Regions from separate parts of the Photorhabdus sp. RM323S genome, predicted to be linked through region 3. Evidence: predicted binding sites of a transcription regulator. Region 3 holds the regulator's gene; each other region holds the start of a gene.
What was found. The regulator ArgR, encoded in region 3, controls arginine synthesis, uptake and breakdown. The targets are predictions, from matches to a motif close to ANTGAATAAAAATACANT.

Region 1 (6,537 bases), on a different contig from region 3:
TCGTCGTTACTGAAATTTTTTTCTTTTAACTGGGTGAATAACTTCGCCAAAGCAACCGGGTTGCTGGCAGCTTCACCATGTGGGGATATGCTGTGATATTGTTCCGCGACGTTTGTCAGGTTGAGAAATTGATTGAACGCGCGGGCAACCGGCAACAATTCATCATTGGATAAGTTTTGTAATGTGGACAATAGTTGCTGGCGGTGTGCTTCATTGCCGGCACGGGATGATTTGGATAATTTGCGGATAGTTTCAACTTTATCGAGAATATCTTCCCCTAAAGCTTCTTTGATAGTATCTCCCAGCAGCTTACCTAGCATGCTGACATTACTGCGCATTGCGGAATATTGTTGGTTCATGTGACTTTTGGCCTTTATTGCTGGCAGAATGTTGATTCTGTTCCTGTAGAAAAATTTCATTTAAGTGGCGGGAAGTTATTTTTTGTGGTGCCACAGTCTGACACTTACCCTAAGACTCATATTCATATCAGAAAATAATCAGTTTGGGCGAAATTTCTAAAATTTAATACTGAGCTGTTTTCTATAAGTTTTACTTATTATCTGAGCTGTGTTTATGTGCAAGGTACTTGGGAAAAGCTTGTTTGTTTCTTGTTCTGATGCTTGAGTCCCCCCTGATTTTTGGGAGGAGAAGTTGAAGCAATTAATTATTGCCCAGACAAAAATGATCTATTAACTGAGAGATTATCTTTCTGGTAGGTTCAATAAATGCCGTATCAATAAACTCATCCGGCTGATGTGCCTGTTCAATCGAACCTGGGCCAAGGACTAAAGTTGGGCATAATTCCTGAATAAATGGCGCTTCGGTACAGTAATTCACGGTTTCAGCCTTGCGGCCTAGCAGTTTTTCTATTACATCAACCATCTTGTGGTCTGTTGGGCATTCATATCCAGGAATGGGTGGATGTAATTCATTGATGGTCAGACGGCCAGGCCAACGCTGTTTCACTGGTTCCAGGGCCTCGTTTAACAGCCCATTCAGATCTTGTAATGTCAGGCCCGGTAATGGGCGAATATCCATATGCAATTCACAATGTGCACAAATCCGATTTACCGCATCACCGCCATGAATATAGCCGAAGTTCATGGTCGGGTACGGAATGGCAAATGCCGGATTGTTGTAACGCTCTTTTAGCGTGTCGCGCAATTCAATCAGATGACCAATAGATTCATGCATCAAATCAATAGCATTGACACCGCGGGCTGGATCACTGGAATGCCCTGATTGGCCGACAATGCGGATAGCATTCGATAAATGCCCTTTGTGTGCACAGATAGGCTGCAATGCCGTCGGTTCCCCGATAATCGCGAAATCCGGTCGGATAGTGGTACTTGCCGCAAAATAACGGGCACCTGCCATTGTTGTCTCTTCATCCGCGGTAGCCAGAATGTACAGCGGACGGGTTATTTTACTGACATCAATATCCCGCAAGGCATCAATGATAAAGGCGAAAAAGCCTTTCATGTCTGCCGTACCTAAACCATATAGTTTGTTATCACATTCTGTCAGGGTGAAGGGATCTTGAGTCCAGCGCCCTTCGTCAAAAGGGACGGTATCGGTATGACCACACAGTAGTAATCCACCTGGGCCACTTCCCAGAGTCGCCAGTAAATTATATTTCCCGCTGACTTTGGGTACCGGTTGTATCTCAATCTCAAAACCTGTTTCTTTTAACCAGCTTGCCAGCAGGTTGATTAAAGACTCATTACTTTGATCGATACTGATATCGGTGGCACTGATTGAGGGAGTCGCGATTAACTGCCGAAATAGCTCAATAAATGGAGGTAATTTAATATTCACTGTTGACAGCCTTTATTCATGATAGTATCAATATTCATGCATTTTTTTTGAATAAAAATACATTATCCCGTTTAAATACTGAGCACAAGGTAAAGAGATCCCATGTTGAATACGCTGGTTGTTGGTGCAAGTGGTTATACCGGAGCAGAACTGGCAGCATATCTGCATCGTCACCCACATATAAATCTGATTAGGCTAATGGTTTCTGCTCAGAGCGTTGATGCAGATAAATGTTTCTCAGATTTACATCCACAGTATAAAGGCATCGTTGATCTACCACTGCAACCGCTGACTGACATCACTGATGCTACTAAAGGGGTTGATGTGGTTTTCCTTGCCACCGCCCATGAGGTCAGTCATGACATCACGCCGGTATTTCTGGCAGCAGGTTGCGTTGTGTTCGATCTGTCCGGTGCCTATCGCGTACAAAATGCTCAGATTTATCAACAATACTACGGATTCAAACATAAGCATACTCAATGGTTAGCACAAGCTGTATATGGACTTGCTGAATGGCAGGCTGAAGAAATTAAACAGGCCCAGTTGGTTGCTGTCCCGGGATGTTATCCAACGGTTTCTCAACTTGCTCTAAAACCGCTACTGGAAAAGGGTTTGCTGGATACCGGTCACTGGCCGGTGATTAATGCGACCAGCGGCGTGAGTGGTGCAGGTCGGAAGGCCAGTATGACCAACAGTTTCTGCGAAGTTAGCCTGCAACCTTATGGAATATTTACTCATCGTCACCAACCAGAGATTGAGGAACATCTGGGGACCAGGGTGATTTTTACTCCGCATCTTGGTAATTTTGCACGGGGTATTCTTGCCACGATTACCTGTAAATTGCAGCCAGGTGTTACCGCAGAACAGATAAGTGAAGTTTATCAACAGGCATATAAAGATAAGCCTCTAGTGCGTCTCTACTACAAAGGGGTGCCAGCTCTGAAATCGGTTGTTGGATCACCGTTCTGTGATATTGGTTTTGTTGTACAGGGTGATCACCTGATTATTGTCGGTACTGAGGATAATCTCTTGAAAGGCGCGGCCGCTCAGGCAGTTCAGTGTATGAATATACGTTTTGGGTTTGAAGAAACTCAGGCATTACTTTAATTATTGGCGTGAGGGAGTAAATCAGATGGAACCTTTAGTCATAAAGTTAGGTGGCGTGTTATTGGACAATGAAGAAGCACTGGAACGCTTGTTTACTGCATTACAGGAATATCGGCAAACACATAAACGCCAGTTGGTGATTGTTCATGGTGGTGGTTGTCTGGTAGATGAACTGATGCAGAAGTTGCAACTGCCGGTAGTGAAGGAGCAAGGATTACGGGTAACACCCGTTGATCAGATAGGGATTATCACCGGCGCATTGGCAGGTGTAGCCAATAAAACTTTGTTGTCGTGGGCGACTAAGTATCAGCTTGCATCAGTTGGATTATATTTAGGAGATGGTAATGTAGTCATGGTTTCCCAACTGAGTGAAGAGTTGGGGCATGTGGGGAAAGCAATGCCGGGTGATGCTAAGTTGCTGAGAATTTTACTGGATGCTGGTTATATACCCATTATTAGTTCGATTGGTGTAACTGATAAAGGGGAGCTGATGAATGTGAATGCTGATCAGGCGGCAACGGCGATAGCTCAAACGCTAGGGGCTGATCTGGTATTGCTCTCTGATGTGAGTGGCATTTTGGATGGTAAAGGGCAGAAGATCCCTGATATCACTGCTCAGAAAGCTGAACAACTTATTGTGCAGGGCATCATCACTGACGGCATGATCGTGAAGGTAAATGCAGCTTTGGATGCAGCTAAAACATTAGGTCGCCCGGTGGATATTGCCAGTTGGCGCCATGCGGATCAGTTAACCGCGTTATTTAACGGTGTTCCCGTCGGTACTCGTATTCTGGCTTAAATCAAGTTTGATTAATTTTCGGCAAAGCTTTGCTGATGAACAACAACGGAATTTCAAAGGGTAACTTCATGCATACTAAAGATATTAAAAAAATAGTTCTCGCTTATTCTGGTGGTCTGGATACTTCTGCCATTATTCCCTGGCTGAAAGAGCATTATGACAACTGTGAAGTTGTTGCATTTGTCGCCGATGTGGGACAAAGCCGTGAAGATCTGGAGGGCGTGGAGCAGAAAGCTTTACGTTCCGGCGCATCAGAATGTCACGTTGTGGATCTGCGTGAGGAATTCATTAAAGATTATGTTTATCCGGTACTGAAAACCGGTGCTCTGTATGAAGGCAGCTACTTGCTGGGAACGTCAATGGCGCGGCCAATTATTGCTAAAGCACAGGTTGAACTGGCACTGAAAGTGGGAGCAGATGCACTTGCTCATGGCGCGACAGGTAAGGGTAACGATCAGGTTCGGTTTGAAAGTACTTATACCGCGTTAGCGCCCCATCTGAAAGTAGTGGCTCCGTGGAGAGAGTGGGATTTACGTTCCCGTGAAGCGTTGTTGGATTATCTGAAAGCACGGGATATCCCAACAACGGCAACACTGGAGAAAATTTACAGCCGTGATGAGAATGCATGGCACATCTCTACAGAAGGTGGCGTTCTGGAAAGCACTTGGAATGCATCCAATCAAGATTGTTGGGTGTGGACAGTGGAGCCGGAAGAAGCGCCAGATGAAGCTGAACTGGTAAGCATCACTATTGAAAAAGGCGAAGTTGTTGGGATTAACGGCAAGGTGATGTCGCCATATCAATGCCTTGACGCGTTGAATGTTTTGGGGGCAAAACATGGTATCGGTCGGATTGATATCGTGGAAAACCGGCTGGTGGGAATGAAATCCCGTGGTTGTTATGAAACACCGGGAGGGACCATCATGATGGCCGCATTGCGTGGTGTCGAACAACTGGTGCTGGACCGTGATAGCTTTAAATGGCGCCAGCAACTTGGGCTGGAAATGTCCTATGTTGTTTATGACGGACGTTGGTTCGCACCGCTGCGTCAGTCTATTCAGGCAGCCGCTGAGACGTTGGCTGCGGATGTCAGTGGTGAAGTGGTACTGAAACTCTATAAAGGCCAGGTGACAGCAATCCAGAAGAGATCGACGAACAGCCTTTATTCGGAAGCGTTTGCAACGTTTGGTGAAGATGAGGTTTACGATCACAGCCATGCAGAAGGGTTTATCCGTCTGTATTCTCTGTCTTCACGTATTCGGGCATTAAATAGTAAAGAGTAATTTCATTGTTCGTAGCAACGGGGATAATGGTCAGATTGTGCATCCGTTCCTGGATTGGCTTTTCTGGCCCATTATCTCCACTTAATGCATAAAATTACGGCTTATAAAAGGCACTCACTCAGGCATCAGATAATCAGGAATAAAAATATGGCACTTTGGGGCGGGCGTTTCAGTCAGGAAGCAGATCAACGGTTCAAACAATTTAATGATTCACTTCGCTTTGATTACCGACTGGCGGAGCAGGACATTACAGGCTCGGTTGCATGGTCGAAAGCGCTGGTGACTGTGGGTGTACTGACGGCTGAGGAGCAACAAAAGCTGGAGATGGCATTGAATGAGTTGCTAAGTGAGGTTCAAACGAGTCCACAAGCCATCCTGCAAAGTGATGCGGAAGATATTCATAGTTGGGTGGAAGGGCAGTTGATCAGCAAAGTCGGTGATCTGGGTAAGAAGCTTCATACTGGTCGTAGCCGTAATGATCAGGTGGCAACAGATCTCAAACTTTGGTGTAAAGAACATATTACCTATATTCATCAGGCAATTGTGGAATTACAGCAGGCATTGGTTATTACCGCAGAGAATAATCAGGATGCGGTTATGCCAGGTTATACCCATTTGCAAAGAGCACAGCCTGTTACATTTGCTCATTGGTGCCTGGCTTATGTAGAAATGTTGGCTCGTGATGAAAGCCGGTTACAAGATACTTTAAGACGGCTGGATACCAGTCCGCTTGGATGCGGTGCATTGGCCGGAACCGCTTATGATATTGACCGCGAACAATTGGCGTCATGGCTGGGTTTCGCTTCCGCGACCCGTAACAGTCTGGATAGCGTTTCAGATCGTGATCATGTACTGGAATTACTATCTGATGCCAGCATCAGCATGATCCACCTTTCCCGTTTTGCTGAAGACCTGATTTTCTTTAACAGTGGTGAAGCGGGTTTTGTTGAACTGTCAGATAGAGTGACTTCGGGTTCTTCCTTGATGCCACAGAAGAAAAACCCGGATGCGCTGGAGTTAATCCGTGGGAAATGTGGTCGGGTACAGGGAGCATTGACCGGTATGATGATGACCCTGAAAGGTTTGCCTCTGGCCTATAATAAAGATATGCAGGAGGATAAAGAAGGGTTGTTCGATGCGCTGGACACTTGGCTGGATTGCTTGCATATGGCAGCGTTGGTACTGGATGGTATTCAAGTCAGGCGCTCACGTTGTGAAGAAGCGGCTAAACAGGGTTATGCCAACGCAACTGAATTGGCTGATTATCTGGTCGCAAAAGGTGTTCCATTCCGTGAGGCTCACCATATTGTCGGGGAAACCGTGATTATGGCGCTTGTTCAGGGTAAGGCGCTGGAAGAACTGTCATTGGCAGAGTTGCAGAAATTTAGCCGCACAATGACTGAAGATGTATACGATATTTTGTCTCTGCCATCTTGTCTGGACAAGCGTCTTGCAAAAGGTGGTGTCTCGCGAAAACAGGTCATGCAAGCGATTGTAGATGTTAAGCAGAGATTAAAGCTTAAGTGAGTC
Region 2 (6,537 bases), on a different contig from region 3:
ACTAATAAGCATCACCTGTTCTGAAAAATCTTTAGCATTAACCGGCCTGCCCTGAGCATTGGGCTGATTAACCAGCAATAAATCCTGAGTGATATGACCATCTTTATATTGTTGGCCCTGGGCTGTTGGACGGGAATGACATCCAACTAATAGTGAAATCACGATCCCACACAGAAAATACTTACTCCAGAATGTCATTGCTGCCTTCTCTCTTACCGACATTGCCTAACGGCGAACAATACCAAACCAACAAAAATAATGAAACTTACTACAAAAAAATAACTTAACGAAATAGCGACAAAAACGAATACAAAAACACCAACATGCAGAGCAACTAATCAAAAAAGTAACGAAACAAACAATTTTTAATAAAAAAACTTGCAACGGATCTGATCCTGAGTATAGTGCCCGCATCGGACGCGGGGTGGAGCAGCTTGGTAGCTCGTCGGGCTCATAACCCGAAGGTCGTCGGTTCAAATCCGGCCCCCGCAACCAACACAATGAAGTAGTTCGATATTTGCGAATGAAGAACCTATTCCGTCAGGCATTAATGATGCAGGAAAGCATAAAGTAGGTTCTTAACGGACGCGGGATGGAGCAGCATGGTAGCTCGTCGGGCTCATAACCCGAAGGTCGTCGGTTCGAATCCGGCTCCCGCAACCAATTTTTGCAATTCAGGGTATTAAAAGATTCCAGGTATTAAAGAATTAAAAGTATCAAAACGGACGCGGGGTGGAGCAGCATGGTAGCTCGTCGGGCTCATAACCCGAAGGTCGTCGGTTCAAATCCGGCCCCCGCAACCAATTCTTAATGCGTTTCAGCATACAAACTCCAAAAACAATTTCTGGATGATTTTATCTCCACCACATTTGCCTATCTGTATTCAATTCAAATATCCACCTATAGTCATTTCTGGCTTCACTATCGTTCTGTTGCTTTGCGGCGGCGATAAACGCAAGCAGGACGCGGACATAGCCCGAGCATGTGAATATTGGCGCGAATGGAAAAAAGGAAGCCGGGTTGAATCCTAACCAGCTCTATCGTACCTTGTCGGCTGAAGGCAACCCGGAGGTCAGAAATCTAAGCGCAATCCTGTGTGTCATGGGCTTACACCTGGCAGTTCAACCCATCATTACCCACTAACAGGGCTACGATAAATTTACATTGCCACCATTACTAAAATACGCTTTGATACCCGCGAAAATGGACTCCGCTACCTGCTGCTGGAAGCGCGCTGTTTTCAGTTTTCGTTCCTCTTCCAGATTACTGATAAACGCAGTTTCTACCAGAATAGACGGGATATCTGGTGCTTTCAGTACCGCAAACCCAGCCTGATCCACCCGGTTCTTATGCAGTTTATTCACCTTACCCATGCGCTTAAGCACTTCACTGCCAAATTTAAGGCTGTCATTGATTGTCGCCGTCTGTAGCAAATCAAACATAGTATGATCCAGATACTTATCACCGCTTTTACTTACACCGCCAATCTGGTCGGCTTCATTTTGCGTTTGGGCTAGAAAACGGGCGGTATTACTGGTTGCGCCTTTAGTAGAAAGTGCAAAAACCGAAGAACCACGCGCAGCTCGGTTAGAAAAAGCATCCGCGTGAATAGAAACGAATAAATCAGCCTGCATCTTACGTGCTTTTGCCACCCGGACTTTTAGCGGGATAAACACATCTTCATTACGAGTCATATACACTTTCATACCCGGTTCACGCTGAATAATAGTTCGCAATCGACGGGCGATTTGCAGAACAACGTCTTTCTCACGGGTTTTATATTTGCCTATAGCGCCGGGATCTTCTCCACCATGTCCAGGATCGAGCATGATAACAATCGGCCGGTCTTTACCTGCTTTGCCTGACTTCGGTATTTCCGCAGGTAAATCCTCGGCCAAATTACCTTTATTGTACTCTTCAAGCAGAGCAAGTAACGGATCATCATCCTTATTCGTGCCCGCTGCGGGATAAATATCCAAGACCAGACGGTGCTTAAATTCCGCCACGGGTTTCAAAGTAAACATATGTGGGCTGACCGACTGTTTAACTTCAAACACCAAACGGACGGTTTTAGGATCAAACTGCCCTGCTCTGACCAGTTTAAGATAAGGATCGCGGGATTGAATCTGTTCCCCCATCTCTTTTAGAGTATGATTCAATTGCATGCCTTCAAGATCAACAACAATTCTGTTTGGATTTGTCAGCACGAACTGGCGATATTTGAGTGGAATATTGGACTCAAGAGTCACACGGGTATAACTGGATGCAGGCCAAATACGAACTGCAATAATTTTTGGTGACGCTGCATAACCCACCTGGCTGACACTAAGCAACCACATTGCTGCGGCTCCTTGCAACAAGCGACGTCGTGACAGATTAAGATCTGAATGACTCATCTACTATTTATTCCATTCATAAAATACCAATATTCAGAGTGGCCTTCACCTAAAAAACAGCCAAGTGGAAAATACTAACCAACCAACATTATGCTGTCATCAGTAATAAGCATTTTATATTTGGCAAATTATTCACGTCCACATGTATATCGCAATGTTTTTGTTTTAATTGCCTCTTGCCATTTCCTTTCAAAAGGAATAAAAATACATAAATTACGAATAAAAATTCAATCGAGAGTCTGTTATGAAAGAACGCAGCACCGAATTAGTTGAGGGATTTCGCCACTCGGTTCCATACATCAATGCACACCGTGGCAAAACTTTTGTTATCATGCTTGGCGGAGAGGCTATTGCTCACGAGAACTTCCCGAACATCATCAACGACATCGGATTACTGCATAGTTTGGGTATCCGGCTGCTCATCGTTTATGGTGCCAGACCTCAAATTGAACAAAACCTTGCAACCCATTGTTATGAACCGGTTTACCACAAACACACCCGTGTTACCGATAATAAAACATTGGAATTCGTCAAACAATCTGCTGGTTTATTACAATTGGATATTACCGCACGTCTTTCTATGAGCTTAAATAATACACCATTGCAAGGTGCAAATATTAATGTTGTCAGTGGTAACTTTATTATTGCTCAACCTCTTGGTGTTGATGATGGCGTGGATTATTGCCACAGCGGAAAAATTCGCCGTATTGATGAAGCAGCCATAAATCGTCAGTTAGATAATGGCGCAATAGTGCTCATTGGTCCTGTTGCAGTTTCCGTCACCGGCGAGAGTTTTAATCTGGCATTTGAAGAAGTTGCTACTCAATTAGCGATCAAACTACAAACTGAAAAACTGATTGGTTTCTGTTCTACTCAAGGTGTACAGGGCAAAGACGGAAAAATTCTCTCTGAAATTTTTCTTAATCAGGCACCAAATCTGATTAAAGAACTGGAAGCTGAAGGTGACTATTATTCAGGTACAGCCTGTTTTTTACGGAGTGCCGTAAAAGCTTGTCGTCGTGGCGTTCACCGCAGCCACTTATTGAGTTATCAGGCAGATGGTTCTCTGGTTCAAGAATTATTTTCCCGTGATGGTATTGGTACTCAAATAGTCATGGAGAGCGCGGAACAAATACGCAGAGCGAATATCAATGACATCGGAGGTATTCTTGAACTTATTCGTCCGCTGGAACAGCAAGGCATTTTAGTACGCCGTTCAAGAGAACAACTTGAGAGAGAAATTGATAAATTCATTATTATCGAACGCGATAACCTGACTATCGCTTGTGCCGCGCTTTACCCCTATCCTGATGAGAAAATTGGGGAGATGGCTTGTTTAGCCGTTCATCCTAAATACCGGAGCTCTTTAAAAGGTGAAGTACTCATGAACCGCATTTCGGATCACGCTAAACAGCTCGGGCTGGAAAAACTTTTCGTCCTGACTACCCGCAGCATTCACTGGTTCCAGGAACGGGGCTTTGAGCCAGCAGAAATCTCAATGCTACCGATTCAAAAACAAGAGCTATACAACTACCAGCGCCGTTCTAAAATTCTGATGTTGAATTTGGAACCACAGTAACGAGCTGATTAATGTTGAAAAATAACGCAATCCTATTGGGAAAACGTCCTTTCTGGCGATCGATCAGATCGCCTAAATGGGTGTCCGGTTTTATTAGACCACCACACTTTACAGTTACATCCGTAAAGAAGCAGTTATGTCCTCTCAAATTGAAGGTACTCAATCGTCCCTCAGCGATCTAATGTTGTTTGAAATGGAAGGGATGCTTGGTGTGCCAATGGATGATGTACAAGAGGTATCTTGTTACGTTAATGCTTTATCATTAGGTGTACAACGTATTCAAGAGTCCTATCCCATCACTTTTCGTTTAATCAAAGAACTACATAAAGTTTCAATGATATCAGGAAGAGGTATAAGCCGTGGACCTGGAGAGTTCTGTCAAAACCAAGTGTGGATCGGTGGTCATCGTGCTGATGAAGCTGCTTTTATCCCGCCTCCTGCTAATGAATTGGCTGATTGTTGGGCCGCATTGGAGAAGTTCATTAACGATGTTCCTGAGCCGACAGATCCATTGATAAAAGCAGCTTTAGCTCATGTTCAGTTCGAAACTATCCATCCATTTATGGATGGTAATGGTCGGTTAGGACGCTTATTAATTCCCTTAATTTTGGTGGAAACAAAGGTTCTGAGTCAGCCTTTTCTGTATCTATCCGTCTTTTTCAAAAAACATAGACAAATCTATTATGAACGTCTGCAACAAGTCCGCATAACGGGTGATTGGGAAGTGTGGTTACTCTTTTTTGTTGATGCTGTTGCAGCTACAGCGACACAAGCAGTCAATATCGCTCAACAACTTTATCAGTTACGCCGTGAACACAAAAAACTGTTGCAGCCATTAGGACGTATGGAGAACTCAGCAAGCCAGATATTGGATGCATTATTTGAGCATCCTATCGTCAACATTAATAAATTGGTGCAACTTACAGGGCTGGCACCGGCAACAATTGGCAAGGTTATGGAACGCTTATCTCAGGCTGATCTTGTATTGGTCTCTGAACTTACCGGCCAAAAACGCAATCGCGTGTATGCTTATAACCGTTATATAGAAATTTTGAACCAAGATTTTTAAAAAAACCATATTAGCATTCCTATGAATATCACATAGCAGGATCCCACTTTGTTTATCCTGTCATGTGATATTTATTTATCAGTGATTCTATACTCCGGTTATTTTGCATTTACCTAACATAGCAACTGGCCCCTTTCCAAAAAATTGCACTTATTAGTCGAATCCGCCATATACTATTATTGTTACACTTGATAGCAAGCGGGCATCAGAAGTTACGAAAGCGGTAGTAAAAGTATTATATCCGTTAAAACAGAGGGTTAAGACCATCACATTCGATAACGGTTTGGAGTTCGCAGAGCATGAAATCATAAGTAAAAGATGAGAAACCCAAATTTACTTTGCTCACCCTTACTCACCCTGGGAAAGAGGGATCAATGAGAATATCAATGGATTAATCAGACAATACTTTCCAAAGGGAACGGATTTTAATGAAGTCACTGATCAGGAAATAAATTTTGTGGTAAACCGATTAAATAATCGCCCGCGAAAAACACGGGGAGGGAAAACACCGAATGAATTATTTAAGGGGATACGAACCTGTTTACTTCCGGATTAACGAGTTACTTGAATTCACATATTATGAGCACGAGATTCCCCTCTCTGTCAGTGTTATTAATTGGGGTGACCATTATTCTGACAGAGGGGGGCGGAATGGGATTTGAAGCTACATTAACTCCGATATAAATACCCCGCAGGCTAATAATTTAGCTTTTTTTCCTGTTATTTAGTATGATTTTGCGTATAAAGCCCAGGTTTTGGTATGTTTTCCTGTAAATAAACAGGTAGCTTCAGTTTTTGGCTGAACAAATGGAATGCATCTAACACTTACACTGTATTCACTGATAGCCTCTTTCACTCTCTCGTCATCAACAAAAGGTGCTAGGACAAATTTATTAATTGCATTTTTCTCTTTAAAAATCTGCCTAAATTCTTCAATCGTAGTAACAGTTATTGTATTTTCTAACATTCTATTTTTAGCATTGTTAAACATATTCACCTGAATTGATTGCAATATTTTAATCAAGCTTTTCAAAAAAACACTCGTATCAATTTTTATTATTTCCTTAACATTATTTCGACAAGAATAGGAAACCAGATCTTGCTCTAATTCTTTTTTTCCTATTTCAATACGAATAGGTACTCCACGCTTAATATGATACCATTTTTTTTCTCCGCCATTTACATCTCGTTTATCTATCTTTACTCTTATGTTTTGACCTTTTAATTTTTTTCGAGAAATTTGTTTTCGTAATTTATCACAGAAAGCATATATATCATCAGCATCCTGCTCACTATGTATGATTGGAACAATGATGACTTGTATTGGAGCCACCAATGGTGGGAGCATCATCCCATTATCATCGCCATGAGTCATGATCATAGCTCCAATTAACCGTGTAGACACCCCCCATGAAGTTGTCCATGCCAATTCCTTTATACCTTTTTTATTGATGAAATGGATATCGGATGCCTTCGCAAAATTTTGCCCCAAA
Region 3 (6,537 bases):
TTGATGGTTAGAATAGTGGCTAACTTCATGCTACGGAATGGGAAATCAATGCGTATTCATATTCTTGGTATCTGCGGTACTTTTATGGGTGGACTGGCAATTTTGGCACGTTCTCTAGGCCATGAGGTAACCGGCTCAGATACCAATGTTTATCCACCAATGAGTACCTTATTAGAAAAACATGGGATTAGCCTGATTCAGGGATATGATCCGGCACAATTGGATTCTGTGCCAGATATGGTCATCATCGGTAATGTCATGAGCCGTGGAAATCCTTGTGTAGAAGCTGTGTTGGAGCGCGGGCTTCCTTATATCTCTGGCCCTCAATGGCTGCATGATTATGTCTTGCCGGAGCGTTGGGTTCTGGCGGTTGCAGGGACGCATGGCAAAACAACAACAGCGGGCATGTTGGCTTGGATTCTTGAAGCTTGTGGCTATAAACCGGGTTTCTTGATCGGTGGTGTTCCTGGGAATTTTGCAACATCAGCTCAGATCGGAGAAAGCCCGTTTTTCGTGATAGAAGCCGATGAATATGACTGTGCTTTCTTTGATAAACGATCTAAGTTTGTGCATTACCGCCCACGTACGCTGATCATGAATAATCTGGAATTTGATCATGGAGACATTTTCGGCGATCTGGCTGCTATTCAGCGACAGTTCCATCATCTTGTCAGGATCATTCCGGGTAGTGGCAAGATCTTTATGCCAGATAACGATATTAACCTGAAACATGTCTTGTCTATGGGATTCTGGAGTGAATTGGAGCTGGTGGGTGAAACCGGTCGCTGGCAGGCAAAAAAGATAAGTACGGATAGCAGTGATTATCGGGTGTTTTATGGTGGTGAAATTGTTGGAGAAGTGAATTGGTCACTGGTTGGTGAACATAATATGCGTAATGGGCTGATTGCAATTGCAGCTGCACATCATGTTGGTGTCCAGCCAGCCGATGCCTGTCGTGCTTTGAGCGATTTTATTAATGCCCGCCGTCGCCTTGAACTACGTGGTGAGGAGAATGGTATTACCGTTTATGATGATTTTGCGCATCACCCGACAGCAATTCTGGCAACACTGGAAGCTCTGCGTAGTAAGGTTGGTGGAACTGCCCGTATTATTACTGTGTTAGAACTGCGTTCAAATACCATGAAAATGGGTGTCAGCAAGAATGAGATCGCGCCAGCGCTGGGGCGTGCTGATGAAGTGTTCTTATTTCAACCAGCTAATATTAAATGGCATGTATCAGAAATTGCAGATCGCTGTGTTCAGCCAGCGTATTGGAGCGCTGACATTGATTCGCTGGTGCATATGATTGTTGATAAGGCACAGAAAGGCGATCATATTTTGGTTATGAGTAATGGCGGGTTTAGCGGTATTCATGAGAAACTACTCTTTGAACTGAATAAAAAAACTTATCAGTCCTGAGGATGACGGCAGGAAAAATGAATTGCGCCATGCTGGCGCGATTCATTTAAAGTTCTTGTTCGAACAATTCAAGAATTTTTTCACGTAGTTGTTCTGCTGTGAAGCCTCTGGCAAGTGTGATGAAGATGGTGTCGTCACCCGCGATACTGCCAAGTATGCCTTCTGCTTTACCAAGGGAATCCAACAGGCGAGCAATAAGTTGGGCAGCACCAGGGCTTGTACGAATTACAACAATTGAATGGTTGTGATCAACATCCAGTACCAGGTTTTTTAGTGGACTAGTGGCAGTAGGGACGCCAAGCTCAGCAGGAAGGCAGTAGACCATTTCCATTTTGGCATTACGGGTGCGAACAGCACCAAATTTAGTCAGCATTCTGGAGACTTTGGATTGATTAATATTCTCAAAACCTTCTTCCAGCAAGGCGGTGACGATTTCTCCTTGAGAGCTAAATTTTTCTTCTTTCAATAACGCTTTGAAAGCTTTTACTAACTCTTCCTGTTTAGAGGGAGTACGCATATTTCACCATATTCAATCAGCTATGAAGATTATATTATGCATATAAATGAATTTTTATGCAATAAAAATGATTTTATCACTATTTTAAAAGCATGAATTAGTCTTATGCTATATAGAAATTCACAAAATATGAATATGAGAATTTGCTTTTTTGGGCGGGTTATCATGTAAGTATATTGTTAATCAAATGATGTTGTTTGGTGTTGTTGTTGGGTGTAAGGTATTTGCGGGTTATTTCATAAAATCATAAGGTAATTATCAAAATAGTGTCCATTATCTCATTAACAGATAAGCATTTTGCCTAGAATACGGCGACTTTTACGTCCGACGATTAGAGCGTAAGTCCGCAATTTGGCTGTTAACAGGTTGTTTTCAAGAAAGTAGTAATCTATGGTTTGTAACCAGATGAATTCACAGCATTTTAAAGTATAAACGATTTAAGGAGTATCAGGATGAAAGTTGCAGTTCTCGGTGCAGCCGGTGGTATTGGTCAGGCTCTTGCTCTTCTACTAAAAACCCAGCTTCCTTCAGGTTCAAAACTCTCTTTATATGATATCGCGCCAGTGACACCTGGGGTGGCTGTTGATTTGAGCCACATCCCAACGGATGTGAGAATTAAGGGCTTTGCTGGTGAAGATGCAACGCCAGCGTTGGAAGGCGCGGACGTTGTATTGATTTCTGCTGGTGTTGCCCGTAAACCAGGTATGGATCGTTCAGATCTGTTTAATGTTAATGCTGGTATCGTTCGTAACCTGGTAGAACAAGTGGCTAAAACGTGTCCGAAGGTACTGATTGGGATTATTACTAACCCAGTCAACACAACTGTAGCTATTGCGGCTGAAGTGCTGAAAAAAGCGGGTGTATATGATAAAAACCGCCTGTTTGGTGTAACAACCCTGGATATTATCCGCTCCAATACTTTTGTTGCTGAATTGAAAGGTAAAAAACCACAGGAAATCGAAGTGCCAGTTATCGGTGGTCACTCTGGTGTGACGATCCTGCCTCTGTTGTCCCAAATCCCTGGTGTGAGCTTTACTGATGAAGAATTGGCAGCTTTAACTCAACGTATTCAGAATGCAGGTACTGAAGTTGTTGAAGCTAAAGCTGGTGGTGGATCAGCAACTCTGTCTATGGGGCAAGCCGCGGCTCGTCTGGGTCTTTCTTTGGTCCGTGGCTTACAAGGCGAAAGCAATGTTGTGGAATGTGCCTATGTTGAAGGTGATGGCAAATATGCGCGTTTCTTCGCTCAGCCGGTTCGTTTGGGTAAAAATGGTGTAGAAGAGCGTTTGGACATCGGCAAGTTGAGTGATTTTGAACAGAAATCACTGGAAGGCATGTTGGACGTATTGAGAAAAGATATAGAATTAGGTGAAAAATTCATTAATAACTAATTGGTATATTTTATAGATATAAAATATATACTTATGAAACAATAAAAACCGCTGGTATAACGAATTACCGGCGGTTTTTATTTAACGAAAATAATTCGTTAGCTAATTATTTGTTTGTTCGCGTACTTTCCTTTCTAATAATTCTCCAGTATTTGGATCAAAATAACGACTCGGCCAAATCTCTGAAGGATGTATTTCCAGATAATTCGCAATTATCCATTCCCCCTTTGGCCATGGGCGAGACAGTGCATTAGCGAGTGTAGATGAGCTCAGTCCCGCTTTGCGTGATACCTCAGCTAAGGTTGTTCCCCGCTTGCGTAAAGCTGCAATTATGTCGGCTGGATGCCAATCAGATTTCCTTGAAATCATTTTTAATCCTTTTTTTATTAAATTTGATGCTATGTTAGTGGTATAAATAACAGGTCTGCATGAGAGCAATAACGAACTGAAACCTGTTATTGAGAAATAAAATAGCATTATTTTCCTAAAAATATTTCCAAATTTTTTCTTAAAAACTTCTTTTTTGAACTTGGTTACAAAAATAGAGAAACGTGATGAAAAAAGAGTGGTTTTCGGCCAAGGAATTGGTTGGCGTGGGTGAGTTACCTGGATCACCACAAGGAGTTAATGCCAGAGCAAAACGCGAGGAGTGGTTATGTCAGAAAAAGCAAGGGGTACAAGGCAAAGCAGTCGAATATCACTATTCCTGTTTTCCAGAGACGACCATTGCAGCGCTGGAGCTTCATGAATCATCTTCTGAGTATCAGGTGCAGAGGCAAGATCCTTTATCGATTTGGGTTGGAGCTTTCCACCAGTTGTCAGAATCTGAGAAACAGGCTGTGACAGCCATGATTTTACGAGACGGTATCAGAAGTTTTTTGGAAAAAATTTCTGTTATTTAGCTCATTTTTGGAAATTAAAAATGCCAATTAACTTGGCTTCTTCTTCATTATCCCGGTGCAAAGTGAGAAGAAAAGTATGAAAAAAGAATGGTACTCAGCTAAAGAGCTGGTTGGTATTGCCGGACTTCCTTCTTCGCCACAGGGAATAAATCTGATGGCAAGGCGGGAAGGATGGGAGTATAGACGTAAACTGGGTGTTCAGGGTAAGGCTCTTGAATACAATATAAATAGTTTGCCTGAAGATGTACTTAATATGTTATCCGTAGGGGAAAACACCGTTGATTATGCAAACAAACGGCAGGACCCATTCTTAATCTGGGTTGAAGCTTACTATCAACTGACTAAAGTTGAGCGGGAAAAAATGGTGAAATTCATTCTTCGGGAAGGGTTGGCAAAACTTATTAGCTATATTGATGTTGAAGACGTAGAAAAAAACCTGGAGGCGGATTAACCCCAGGTTTTGCTGCTATCAATTAAGAGAGGCGTTGTACGGCGATATGTGCTAACCCCACAAGTGCTTGCTTGTATGGGGAGCTTCCTAGCACCTGTAAAGCAGCAATGGCTTTATCTGCTTCTTCTTCTGCTCGCTTACGGGTATATTCCAGCGAACCGCACTGTTTCATTGTTGTCAGTACGGTTTCGAGTAAATGGCGACCATTACCTTTTTCAATTGCTTCACGGATAAGTGATGATTGTTCTGGGTTACCATGATTCATAGCGTGTAGCAATGGTAATGTTGGTTTACCTTCATTGAGGTCATCACCAGTATTTTTGCCTAGTGTGTTGCTATCGGCATCATAGTCTAGCAAATCATCAATTAGCTGGAATGCAGTACCTAAATAACGTCCGTAATCTTGTAAAGCAGCTTCCTGCTCTGGTGTCGCGTTGGAAAGGATCGCAGAGGAGTGGGCGGCAACTTCAAACAGCCGTGCTGTTTTACTGTAAATCACGCGCATATAATCGTCTTCAGAGATATCTGGGTCATTGCAGTTCATTAACTGTAAAACTTCGCCTTCAGCGATAACATTGGTTGCTTCTGACATCAGCTTAAGAACCCGCATAGAGTTAAGCGTCGTCATCATCTGAAAAGAGCGGGTGTATATAAAATCGCCAACCAGTACACTGGCCGCGTTACCAAAAGTGGCATTGGCGGTGGCTTTGCCACGTCGCATATCCGATTCATCCACAACATCATCATGTAACAAGGTCGCTGTGTGGATAAATTCGATTAAAGCAGCAACAGTAATATGCTTATCACCCTGACAACCTAATGCTCTGCCAGCGAGAATGGCAATGATTGGGCGGATGCGTTTTCCTCCGCCACTGATTATGTAGTAGCCCAGTTGATTTATAAGAGTAACGTCAGAATTCAACTGGCTAAGAATGGCTTCATTTACCGCTGCCATATCATCAGCGGTTAGCTTGATAATAGATTCTAAATTCATGTTTTTTCGGCTATGGGTTCTAATGCAGAGCAGTGTTCATATTAACATTATAATAGTTATCGCTGTGGCTTGATTGTACTCGAAAAACAGTTCAAATAAATGACAATTCAGAAACTATGTTTTTTTATCATCTGCTCTAATTCTGCTCTTGTCTTCTTAGGCTTTTTTGCGTAGAATTCGCGCCCTATTATGAATATTTATAGCGCGCTCTGGAATGATATTTAGGGGGCGTGCGGAAAGCGGAGTTTATATGTACGCGGTTTTCCAAAGTGGTGGTAAACAACACCGAGTCAGCGAAGGTCAAACAATTCGCCTGGAAAAGCTGGACATCGCAACAGGTGAAACTGTTGAGTTTGACCAGGTTCTGATGGTCGCTAATGGTGATGACATCAAAATCGGCGCTCCTGTAGTTGAAGGCGTTAAAGTCAAAGCTGAAGTGGTTGCTCATGGTCGCGGCGAGAAAATTAAAATTGTTAAGTTTCGTCGTCGTAAGCACAGCCGTAAGCAGCAAGGCCACCGTCAGTGGTTCACTGATGTTAAAATCACTGGCATCGCTTAAGATTTAGGAGAGCAGATTAAATGGCACACAAAAAGGCTGGCGGCTCAACTCGTAATGGCCGCGATTCTGAAAGCAAACGTCTGGGTGTAAAACGTTTTGGTGGCGAGTCTGTATTAGCAGGCAGCATCATTGTTCGTCAACGTGGTACTAAATTCCACGCGGGCAGCAACGTTGGTTGTGGTCGTGACCACACCCTGTTCGCATTAGCTGACGGGAAAGTTAAGTTCGAAGTTAAAGGCCCGAAAAACCGCAAATTTATCAGCATCGAAGCTGAATAAGTTTTTCGAGTTACAAACCGAATCAG

Region 1: a site for ArgR is predicted at 1,865-1,882, ahead of argC (N-acetyl-gamma-glutamyl-phosphate reductase). Genes of this name have one in related genera too.
Region 2: a site for ArgR is predicted at 2,590-2,607, ahead of argA (amino-acid N-acetyltransferase). Genes of this name have one in related genera too.

The regions. Positions count from the first base shown of each region.
Region 1 covers NZ_JBHFKZ010000067.1:7,877-14,413, reverse strand. Annotated here, with positions in the region: gene ppc (phosphoenolpyruvate carboxylase) at 1-359, opposite strand, end outside; gene argE (acetylornithine deacetylase) at 661-1,818, opposite strand; gene argC (N-acetyl-gamma-glutamyl-phosphate reductase) at 1,921-2,925, shown strand; gene argB (acetylglutamate kinase) at 2,951-3,724, shown strand; gene ACGF7G_RS19910 (argininosuccinate synthase) at 3,793-5,007, shown strand; gene argH (argininosuccinate lyase) at 5,155-6,534, shown strand.
Region 2 covers NZ_JBHFKZ010000001.1:156,309-162,845, reverse strand. Annotated here, with positions in the region: gene mltA (murein transglycosylase A) at 1-198, opposite strand, end outside; tRNA gene ACGF7G_RS00655 (tRNA-Met) at 419-495, shown strand; tRNA gene ACGF7G_RS00650 (tRNA-Met) at 587-663, shown strand; tRNA gene ACGF7G_RS00645 (tRNA-Met) at 727-803, shown strand; partial or broken gene ACGF7G_RS00640 (DNA-binding protein) at 1,009-1,143, shown strand; gene amiC (N-acetylmuramoyl-L-alanine amidase AmiC) at 1,149-2,396, opposite strand; gene argA (amino-acid N-acetyltransferase) at 2,641-3,975, shown strand; gene ACGF7G_RS00625 (Fic family protein) at 4,094-5,044, shown strand; partial or broken gene ACGF7G_RS00620 (IS30 family transposase) at 5,214-5,600, shown strand; gene proS (proline--tRNA ligase) at 5,769-6,537, opposite strand, start outside.
Region 3 covers NZ_JBHFKZ010000010.1:37,586-44,122, reverse strand. Annotated here, with positions in the region: gene mpl (UDP-N-acetylmuramate:L-alanyl-gamma-D-glutamyl-meso-diaminopimelate ligase) at 49-1,419, shown strand; gene argR (transcriptional regulator ArgR) at 1,466-1,936, opposite strand; gene mdh (malate dehydrogenase) at 2,389-3,327, shown strand; gene ACGF7G_RS07025 (helix-turn-helix transcriptional regulator) at 3,430-3,696, opposite strand; gene ACGF7G_RS07020 (DNA-binding protein) at 3,882-4,229, shown strand; gene ACGF7G_RS07015 (DNA-binding protein) at 4,306-4,680, shown strand; gene ispB (octaprenyl diphosphate synthase) at 4,703-5,674, opposite strand; gene rplU (50S ribosomal protein L21) at 5,925-6,233, shown strand; gene rpmA (50S ribosomal protein L27) at 6,254-6,511, shown strand.